One region of the Streptomyces sp. NPDC002884 genome, then DNA from elsewhere that is predicted to be linked to it. Evidence: riboswitches for the same ligand, from Rfam matches in the RefSeq annotation. Region 1 holds a riboswitch; each other region holds the start of a gene.
The links. Region 1 has a riboswitch for cyclic di-AMP ahead of ABT070_RS10315 (transglycosylase SLT domain-containing protein). Riboswitches for the same ligand answer to the same signal wherever they lie in the genome.

Region 1 (3,266 bases):
GTCCGCAACCCGGCGATGTGCCAGAAAGCCGTTTCATTGAGTCGGTCGGCAGCCAGTCCTGAGCCAGGCGCACAAGGGGAGTTGGCAGAACAGGACAGGACATGAACGTCGTCCGGTTCGCGTCGAACCCGGGGGCCCCGGGATCCGTATTCTCTGATCATGGCCGCACCCACCGCATATGCCGCGCGCACCGCGTACTCCCTCATCGCCACCGATCTGGACGGAACGCTGCTCCGCGGCGACGACACCTTCTCCGACCGGTCGCTCGACGCGCTCGCGCGGGTGGCGGCCGCCGGCGCACGTCACCTGGTGGTGACGGGGCGGCCCGCGCCCCGGGTGCGCCCACTGCTCGACCGGCTGCACAGCAGGGGGCTCGCGGTGTGCGGGCAGGGCGCGCAGTTGTACGACGCCGGCGCGGACCGTCTGCTGTGGTCGGTCACCCTGGACCGGGAGCTGGCCGAGACGGCGCTCGGCAAGATCGAGGCGGAGGTCGGGCAGCTGTACGCGGCCGTCGACCAGGACGGTGTCGACGGGCTGACGCTCATCGAACCGGGTTACCGGATGCCGCACCCGACGCTGCCCGCCCTGCGCGTCGGCCGGCGCGACGACCTGTGGTGCGAGCCGATCAGCAAGGTGCTGCTGCGCCATCCCACGCTGTCCGACGACGAGTTGGCGTCGACGGCCCGCACGGTGGTCGGGTCGCTGGCCACGGTCACCATGTCCGGGCCGGGCACGGTCGAGCTCCAGCCCTGCGGGATCACCAAGGCGACGGGTCTGGCCCTGGCCGCCGAGCACCTGGGGATGCGGCCCGAGGACACCATCGCGTTCGGGGACATGCCCAACGACATCCCGATGTTCGACTGGGCGGCTCGCGGTGTCGCCATGGCCAACGCCCATCCGGAACTCAAGGCGGTGGCCGACGAGGTGACGACGTCGAACGAGGACGACGGCGTGGCCGTCGTCCTCGAACAACTGTTTCCGTAACCGGCTACCGGCTACCGGCTACCGGTCGCCGGTAGCGGCTGCCGGTCACCGGCACCGGCACCGGCGCCGGTGATCATCGGCGACACCGGCCGGGCGGGACGGTCAGTACGCGCCGAACACGTTGTCGATCGAGCCGTAGCGCGCGGCCGCGTAGTTGCAGGCGGCGGTGATGTTCGCGACCGGGTCGTACGAGTCCCACGACGTGCCGTTGACGTGGTAGGAGCGGAAGGTCGGGTCGATGACCTGGAGCAGCCCCTTGGACGGGATGCCCGCGGCCGCGTTGGAGTCCCAGAGGTTGATGGCGTTGGGGTTGCCGGAGGACTCGCGGATGACGTTGCGGTAGATGCCGTTGTACGTCCCCGGGATGCCGTGCTGCCCCATGACCTGCAGGGAGGCACGGATCCAGCCGTCGAGGTTGTTGGCGTAGCCGAGGCTGGTGGCCGTGGAGACGGCCGGAGTCGCGGCGGAGGCGGTGGTCGCCCCGAGCACGGGGAGAGCGAGCACGGCCACGCCGGTGGCGGCGACGGCGAGCGTGCGGACGAGACGGTTGCGGCGCGGCTGAGCGGCAGCGGGCATGACGAATTTCCTCTCCGGCGCCTGCGAGGTGAGCTGTCGGGTTCGGGCGGGAGCTGCCCGGTCGCGTCCTGACGGTCGCGACTTGACCCCAAGCCGTACCGGCCTGTCCGAAATGTCTCGTATATCCAAGACATCCGGAAAATCCGTTTCGGCGACTTACCTGGTTCCCCCGCTCCTGCCGAGCGGTATCGATGGGTGTTCGGGCGGCGGCAGGATTCGGCGTTCCACCCGACAGGCCGGGAACGTATGCGAGAGCACATGTCCGAAACAAGTACCGGATTCACAGATCACCCCTATTGACCTTGGTCTGTGGCCTATGGGGTGCTTGATCCTTTGTGGGTGCAAACCTTCAACTTGCTTGCGGGGTGCGGAGAATCGGTGAACGGCGAGGTCGGACCGGATCTTGCCGGGGGGTGAGCCAAGTCACCAGCATTCACAAGAGCGGCGAATCGGGCATTAGCCCCAACTCATTGTTAAAGGACCGGCAATGGACCGGGGAGGGGAATCGCCCGCCGTCGCGTCCCCCGTTCCGGGGGGAAGGGCGAAGGGAATGCGTGATCGTCGTCACGTGGAGAGGGGGCGGACGGGCCCGCCGGTCCGACGGGAACCCCGGTCCGGGACATGAATCCCCGCTTCCCGGAAACTCTCTCCATGTCCGCTCATATGAGCTGATCGAAAACATATCGGGCGTGATCCGATAGTGCCTGGCCTGCGGGGCACCTCCCGGGCGAGTCCATTCGAGCCCGCGGGACGTGGGGGCTATCGGTGATCGAAACGTGACCGGATACGCTGACTTGAGTGATGGCAGAGACCTATCGACAAACCGCGTAATCGCCAGTAGACACCAGCAGACAGGAGACCCCTCGTGACCGTCGTCGGGCCGTTCGGGCTGAGCGTGCGGGACCAGGCTCTGGAAGCCGATGTCCAGGCCGGATTGGCGGCTGTCGAGGAAGGCTTGCTCGAGGCCACCAAGAGTGAGGTCCCGTTCATCACGGAGGCCGCCCAGCACCTCGTACGCGCGGGCGGGAAGCGGTTCCGGCCGCTGCTCGTGGTGCTCGCGTCGCAGTTCGGGGACCCGTACGCGCCGGGTGTCGTGCCGTCGGCCGTCGTGGTCGAGCTGACCCACCTGGCCACGCTGTACCACGACGACGTGATGGACGAGGCGGCCGTGCGGCGCGGGGTGTCCAGCGCCAACACCCGCTGGGGGAACTCCGTCGCCGTCCTCACGGGCGACTTCCTCTTCGCTCGCGCCTCCCACATCCTGGCCGACCTCGGGCCGGAGGCGGTGCGGGTCCAGGCGGAGGCGTTCGAGCGGCTGGTCACGGGCCAGATCCTGGAGACCGCGGGTCCGACGGACGGGCGGGACCCGGTCGACCACTACCTCGACGTGCTCGGCGGCAAGACGGGCTCGCTGGTGGCGGTGGCCTGCCGGTTCGGGGCGATGATGTCCGGCGCCGACGAGACGGTCGTCGACGTGCTCACGCAGTACGGCGAGCGGCTCGGCGTCGCCTTCCAGCTCGCGGACGACGTCCTGGACATCGCCTCCGACTCGCACGAGTCGGGCAAGACGCCGGGCACGGACCTGCGCGAGGGCGTTCCCACGCTGCCCGTGCTGCGGCTGCGGGAGCGGGCGGCGCGGCTGTCGCTGCCCGAGGACATCGCCCTGTGCGAGCTGCTGGACTCCGACCTGACCGACGACGCCCGGC
Region 2 (3,266 bases), on a different contig from region 1:
GCAATCGGGCGGCTTCCACGAGCCGGCCCAGCTGTCGCGCCATCACCTCGGGCCCGCCCACCTCCCGCCGCAGCACCGCCTCGTCCAGTACCGCGCACAGTTCCAGCGGCGGTTGCGCGCGCAGCACGTCCTGGCGGGCCAGCCGTACCTCCACCAGGGTGTCGAGCTGGTCCTCGTCGCCCCCCTCCACGGCCGCCCTGGTCACCGCGCGTGCGTACTCGGGCGTCTGCAGCAGTCCCGGCACCACCGTCGTCTCCAGGGTGCGCATCGCGCTCGCCTGCGACTCCAGGCTGATGAAGTCCCGGTAGGTGGGCGGCAGCACCCCGCGGTAGGCGTGCCACCAGTGGTCCCGGCCGCCACTTCCGCCGTCGCTCGCCAACGCCAGCATCAGCTCCCGCAGTTGCGGATCCTCGACACCGTAGGCGTCGAGGAGTAACCGCACATCGGCCGGTTTCGATCCACTGATACCGGTCTCGATGCGGCTCACCTTGGACTGGTGCCAGCCCACGAGCCGGGCCGCCTCACCACTGGTGAGCCCCGCCTGGGCGCGCAGATTGCGCAGTTCGGCGCCCAGCTTTCGGCGACGCACCGCGGGACCGTGCTGCATGGGTCCCTCCTTACTCCTATCGGGCCGACCAAATACGCTCTGCCGTCGCAGAGTTCACCGCATTGGGCGACAGATATATGCATATCTTGGTGGATCCCACCCGTGACCGGCGCGGTAATGGCAGTCTGGCGAAGAAGCACCAGTCCGGGACCGTACTCGAACCATCCGCACCGTGTCGGGCTCCCGGTCCCGTGGGAAAGGGACGACGTCGCCATGGCAGATCACCTGGAAGCATCCGTCACTCTGCCGAGCGATCCCGCCTCGGTGTCCACGGCCCGCGGCTTCGTGGCCGACGTCCTGGGGGAATGGGGTCTTCCGGCGGACACGGAGGCGGCCGACGCCATCCGGCTCATCGTCTCGGAACTCGCCACCAACGCCGTACAGCACACCTTCGGGCAGTCACCCACCTTCACGGTGGACCTGGTCCTCGACCGTGACGAACACCTGCGCGTCGGGGTCACCGACAGCCACCCGCGCTTCCCCAAACGACTGCCGGCCGCCGTCCAGCAGGACAACGGCCGAGGCATGGTGATCATTCGCTGGCTCACCGCGGAGTGCGGCGGCAGGCTGAGAGTGCGGCCCACCCGGGAGGGCGGCAAGACGGTCACCGTCGAGCTCCCGTGGGCCGTCCCGGCGACGGAGCCGGTGGCCGGAGCTCTGACGGCCCCGGCGGAGGGTGAGCTCCCGGGGCGTTGAAGGCGCGTCAGGACGCCCCCACCGCCCCGGGAAAACCAGCCCGTGACCCTGGCAGGCCCTAGCGGACCCGCCCGTACCAGACGCTCTTGGTCCAGATCTTCTGGAGCTTCACCACGTCGCCGGTCTTCGGCGAGTGCCAGATCTTGCCCTTACCCGCGTAGATCCCGACGTGGTACACGTTCGAGCCCGAGTGGAAGAACACGAGGTCGCCCGCCTTGCGGCTGGACGACGAGATGTGCTTCGTCTTGTTGTACTGCTGGGCCGCCGTGCGGGGCAGGCTCTTGCCCGCCTTCTTGAACGAGTACAGCGTGAGCCCCGAGCAGTCGAACCTCTTCGGTCCGGTGGCGCCGTACTTGTACGGGGCACCCTTCTTCGAGGCCGCGATCTGGAGCGCCTTCGTCGCCGGTGTGGCGGCCGCGGCGTCGGGGGCGAGCCCCGGGACCACGACGGAGCCGCCCACGGCGGCGATGGCGAAAGCCGAGGCCGTACCGGCCCGGGCCATGAGCGACGGGACACGATTGAGCGCAGTCATGCGCAACCCTTCGTCAGCCGCCTGTGAAGGATGACCTGTCGGATTCGGGCTGGCGAAGTTGCCCGGCCGCTGCTGCGGCTTCACCCCAAGGGCTGCTCGGCCCGGTCATGGCGTGACCGTTCCGGCGACCCGTCGTGCTTGGGTCCTCCACTCCTGCCGATGCACTCCTGTCGACCGGTCATCCGTGCGGCGGCAGGACTCGGCGTCCGCCCGGACCGCCCCGCCGCTTGTGGCGGGGGCTTGTCGTCAGTCAGGGATCTTGGCTCACCGATGTCCGAAAATCCCAACGGAACCGGGGATTTGTGGGGTTACTCACCACTCACCCGTTCGGGTGGACACCCTGATGGGGGATCAGGTGTCAAGGCGCCTCAAGGCCTCCCACCAGCGGTGGAGTCCGCTGTTCCGCCCGAAGAGCGCCCTTTTGCGCAACCTCGGAGGGTCCGGGGGAGCAGTAGACGCTCCGCTGAACGGGGGTACCTCTTCTGGGCCGTTTCGACTCCGGTCCGGTCGTCACGTCCCGGGCGTGAGCGGTCCGGACCGGAGGTGGGCCACTCGGGTCAACTGTCGGAGAGCGGGGGCAGCGTGACACGCGCGGTGCGGCGCTCTCCGTCCAGGACGCGCAGCGCCCGCGCGAGCGTCGGCGCGTGCAGCTCGCTCTCGCCCCGCTGGTGCATCAGCGTCAGCGCGTCGCGCAGCGCGGCCGCCTTGGTCACCAGCGCCTGGGCGGCGCGCAGTCCGCGGTAGGTGTCGCCGTGGTGGGCCGGGTTGATCCGGCCGAGCATGTCGACCACGTCGAGGTAACCGTCGATCAGCTCGGCCTCCGCGCGGGTCAGTGCGGGCAGCGGCGGCAGCTCGGGCACCATCGGCGGCTCACCTCCCGCCGGACGCGCCGGCCGAGGCCCTGCGGCCGGGGACGATCCCGTCCACCAGGCCGTACTCCACGGCCTCCTGGGCGGTGAGGAACCTGTCCCGCTCGATGTCCGCGGCCACCTGCTCCGGCGTCCGTCCGGTGTGCCGTACGAGCATCTCCTCCAGGCCCGCGCGGGTGCGTGCCAGCTCCTCGGCCCGTACGGCCAGGTCGCTGGCCCGTCCCTCGAAGGGCTCGGGCGGGGACGGCTGGCGGATCGTCATCCGCGCGCCCGGCAGTGCGTACCGCTTGCCCGGCGTGCCCGCGGCGAGCAGCACCGCGGCGGTCGAATCCGCCCGGCCCAGGCAGGTCGTCCCGACGTCGCAGGTGACGAAGCGGATGGTGTCGTAGAGGGCCGTCATCGCGCTGAAGGAGCCGCCGGGGGAGTTGATGTACAGCGCGATGTCCCGGTCCGGGTCCTTGTGCTCGAGGTACATGAACATGGCCGTCACGTCGTTCGCCGAGATGTCGTCGATCGGCGTCCCCAGGAAGACGATCCGCTCCTCCAGCAGCTTCGAGTACGG
Region 3 (3,266 bases), on a different contig from region 1:
CCTCGACCTGTCCCGCCGCGACAACCAGCACCTCGGCTACGGCCACGGCATCCACTACTGCCTGGGCGCCCCGCTGGCCCGGCTGGAGGGCCAGACCGCGCTGGCCACCCTTCTCACCCGGCTGCCCGATCTCCGACTGGCCGTGGATCCGGCCGAGTTGAGGTGGCGCGGTGGGCTCATCATGCGCGGACTGCGTACGCTGCCGGTCGAGTTCACTCCGGTGCATTCCGGCTCATAAGCGGTCCATGTCTGACCGGATGTCAGCCGGAGTGTGACCGTTCGGCGGAGCAAAGGTGACCAACACTCAAGTCTGTGATCTTCACGTGATCTGCGCGGCATTAACTTGTGACAAGTGATCGTCTGCCGATACGTTCACTCGTCAGCGCGGAGCATCGGTCTCACCGCCGCGCCGGTCAGTGCTGTCCAGAGAAAGGCCCCTCGCATGCTCTCCGGGAACGGTCGTCACCGTCGCCCCCGCCAGGCCCCGGCCCTCCTTGTCGCGGCCGGAGTGACGGGCTCCGCCATCGCCATCCCGCTGCTCGCCGCCTCCGGCGCGAGCGCGGCCGACGGCACGGTGTGGGACAAGGTGGCGCAGTGCGAGACCGGCGCCTCGTGGAGCGCCGACGACGGTGACGGCGAGTACGGCGGCCTGAACCTCACCCAGAAGGACTGGGAGGCGTACGGCGGCCTCGACTACGCGACGAGCGCCGACCTGGCCAGCCGCAGCCAGCAGATCGCCGTGGCACAGAAGGTGCTCGCGGCCGACGGGATCGGCGCGTGGGGCACCTGCGGGCTGACCTCCGGGCTCACCCAGGAGAACGGCGCGCTGAACGTGGACACCGGCGTGGCGGACGACTCGTCCGACTCGTCCGACTCATCTGGGTCTTCCGGATTGTCCGACCTGTCCAGGGGGTTGTCCGGATCCTCGGGCTCCTCGACGAGTGACGACTCCTCGACCGGATCGTCCGACTCGTCCGCCGATTCCTCCGGTTCGCCCTCGGCGTCCGCTTCCTCCCCTTCGTCCTCTTCCTCCGCCGCCACGGACGACTCCGGCACGTCCGGCGGTTCCGGCGGCCGGAGCGGGTCGACGGGCGACGACTCGCCCACGGCGACCCCGGAAGCGGACGACTCAGACAATTCAGGCCAGGACGAGGGTTCTTGGAGCCTCGTCGACACCAGCTCCCTCGGCTCCGGCCGCCACCGTGGCGCCACCGCCGACGAGCCGGCGACCAAGAGCGCGACCGACACCGGCGTGGGCGGCACCACCACCGCCTCCGCCGGCCGGCACGCCGCGGCCACCTATGTGGTCCAGGAGGGCGACTCCCTCGCGTCCATCGCCGACTCCCTTGGCCTCGACGGCGGATGGCGCGCCCTCTACGCCGAGAACAGGGACCTCATCGGCGTCGACCCGAGCAACATCGCCGCCGGTCAGACCCTCGACACAGGGGTCCAATAGGGCGCAAAGCCCAAGAAAAACAGCGGGAGTTCACGTCACGCTTCGCGCCGAATGTCCGATTTGGTGAAAGTGTGGGATGAGTCTCAGAAGCCCTGATCGTCTTTGAAATTCCGCCGATCGCGTGTCTACGGTCGAGGCCGCTCGGCAACCCGAGCCCCGGCCGTCGCAACGCCGAATCCTGCCAGCGACGACCCGGGAACAGTCGTCGCGCAAGCGCCGTAGGCAGGAGCGGGGGACCCAAGGTAAGTGCCGCGCCGGTCGGTTGACCGGAACGGCTCGGGGTGAAGCCACACCTCCCACGGAGCAGCGCTCCGGCGGACGAGGAAGTGGCCGGGCAACTCACACGGCCCGAACCCGACAGCTCACCTCGCAGGCGTCGGTGAGGGGATCCACCATGCTGTTTTCCGGTAAGGGCAAGCACCGCCGTCCCTCCAAGGTCACCCGTGTCGCCACGCTCGCCGGTGTCACCGGCGTCGCCATCGCCGCCCCGCTGATGGCGGCCGGCAACGCCTCCGCCGCCACCGCCTCCGAGTGGGACGCGGTCGCCCAGTGCGAGTCCGGTGGCAACTGGTCCATCAACACCGGCAACGGCTACTACGGCGGCCTCCAGTTCTCCGCCTCCACCTGGGCCGCGTACGGCGGCACCGCCTACGCCTCGCAGGCCGACCAGGCCTCCAAGACCCAGCAGATAGCCATCGGCGAGAAGGTCCTCGCGGGCCAGGGCAAGGGCGCCTGGCCGGTCTGCGGCACCGGCCTGTCCGGCGCCGCCTACAACGGCGGCAGCGCCGCGGGCTCCGGCTCGTCCAGCTCGTCCGGCTCCTCCGGCTCGTCGGACAGCGGCAGCACCACCAGCCGCTCGACCGAGGAGCAGAGCGCCTCCCGCTCGACCGACCGCCCGGCCGCCTCCAAGACGGTCACCACCCCGACCGGCAAGAAGGTCAAGAAGGGCGACGGCGAGTACAAGGTCGTCAAGGGCGACACCCTCAGCTCCATCGCCGAGAAGCACAAGGTCAAGGGCGGCTGGGCGAAGCTGTTCGAGCTGAACAAGGACATCGTCGTCGACGCGGACCTCATCTACCCGGGCCAGCAGCTGCACCTGAAGTGACGCTGGGCGCGCGGTGACGCGGCGTCCGAAGTGACGCTGCGCCCGAAGTGACACCTGGCCCCCAGAGAAGCCACAGCGCCCTCACATCCGAGGTCGGCACACTGAAGAGACCTCGTGAGGGTCACCCCCCGTCCCCACGGGCTCCCCGCTCCGGTGCGTGTTCCCCCGTACGCACCGGAGCGGGGTTTCTCTTTGCCCGTTCGTCACTTCCTGTCGGCCTTTCTCGGCCACCCCCTTTGTTCCGGGCGGAAACAATAGGTACGGTCTCCCTGTCCACGGGACGGTCGGTCGGCTGCCGACGGCTCCGGGGCGGTTAGGCTCTAGTCGCAAGGCTCAGCAAGGGATCGTCACGGTCCCTGGGCCCCGCACAACCAGCGTCACATCCCAAGAAGGAGATGCTCGTGCCGTCCATCGACGTCGTCGTAGCCCGGGAAATCCTGGACTCCCGAGGCAACCCCACGGTCGAGGTCGAGGTCGGCCTCGACGACGGCAGCACGGGTCGTGCCGCCGTTCCGTCCGGCGCCTCCACCGGTGCCTTCGAGGCCATCGAGCTCCGCGACGGTGACCCCAACCGCTACCTCGGCAAGGGTGTCGAGAAGGCCGTCCTCGCCGTCATCGAGCAGATCGGCCCGGAGCTCGTCGGCTACGACGCCACCGAGCAGCGCCTGATCGACCAGGCCATGTTCGACCTGGACGCCACCGACA

Region 2: linked by a shared signal. The riboswitch ahead of ABT070_RS04860 (C40 family peptidase) and the one ahead of ABT070_RS10315 (transglycosylase SLT domain-containing protein) in region 1 are both predicted to bind cyclic di-AMP.
Region 3: linked by a shared signal. The riboswitch ahead of ABT070_RS31495 (transglycosylase family protein) and the one ahead of ABT070_RS10315 (transglycosylase SLT domain-containing protein) in region 1 are both predicted to bind cyclic di-AMP.

Annotation. Positions count from the first base shown of each region.
Region 1 covers NZ_JBEOVB010000004.1:60,355-63,620, forward strand. The annotation lists gene ABT070_RS10310 (HAD family hydrolase) at 160-984, shown strand; gene ABT070_RS10315 (transglycosylase SLT domain-containing protein) at 1,087-1,560, opposite strand; cyclic di-AMP (ydaO/yuaA leader) riboswitch at 1,564-1,792, opposite strand; gene ABT070_RS10320 (polyprenyl synthetase family protein) at 2,426-3,266, shown strand, end outside.
Region 2 covers NZ_JBEOVB010000002.1:96,727-99,992, forward strand. The annotation lists gene ABT070_RS04850 (helix-turn-helix domain-containing protein) at 1-607, opposite strand, end outside; gene ABT070_RS04855 (ATP-binding protein) at 821-1,303, shown strand; gene ABT070_RS04860 (C40 family peptidase) at 1,362-1,835, opposite strand; cyclic di-AMP (ydaO/yuaA leader) riboswitch at 1,839-2,009, opposite strand; gene ABT070_RS04865 (hypothetical protein) at 2,393-2,698, opposite strand; gene ABT070_RS04870 (ATP-dependent Clp protease proteolytic subunit) at 2,706-3,266, opposite strand, start outside.
Region 3 covers NZ_JBEOVB010000021.1:40,507-43,772, forward strand. The annotation lists gene ABT070_RS31485 (cytochrome P450 family protein) at 1-238, shown strand, start outside; gene ABT070_RS31490 (LysM peptidoglycan-binding domain-containing protein) at 443-1,456, shown strand; cyclic di-AMP (ydaO/yuaA leader) riboswitch at 1,661-1,847, shown strand; gene ABT070_RS31495 (transglycosylase family protein) at 1,851-2,561, shown strand; gene eno (phosphopyruvate hydratase) at 2,957-3,266, shown strand, end outside.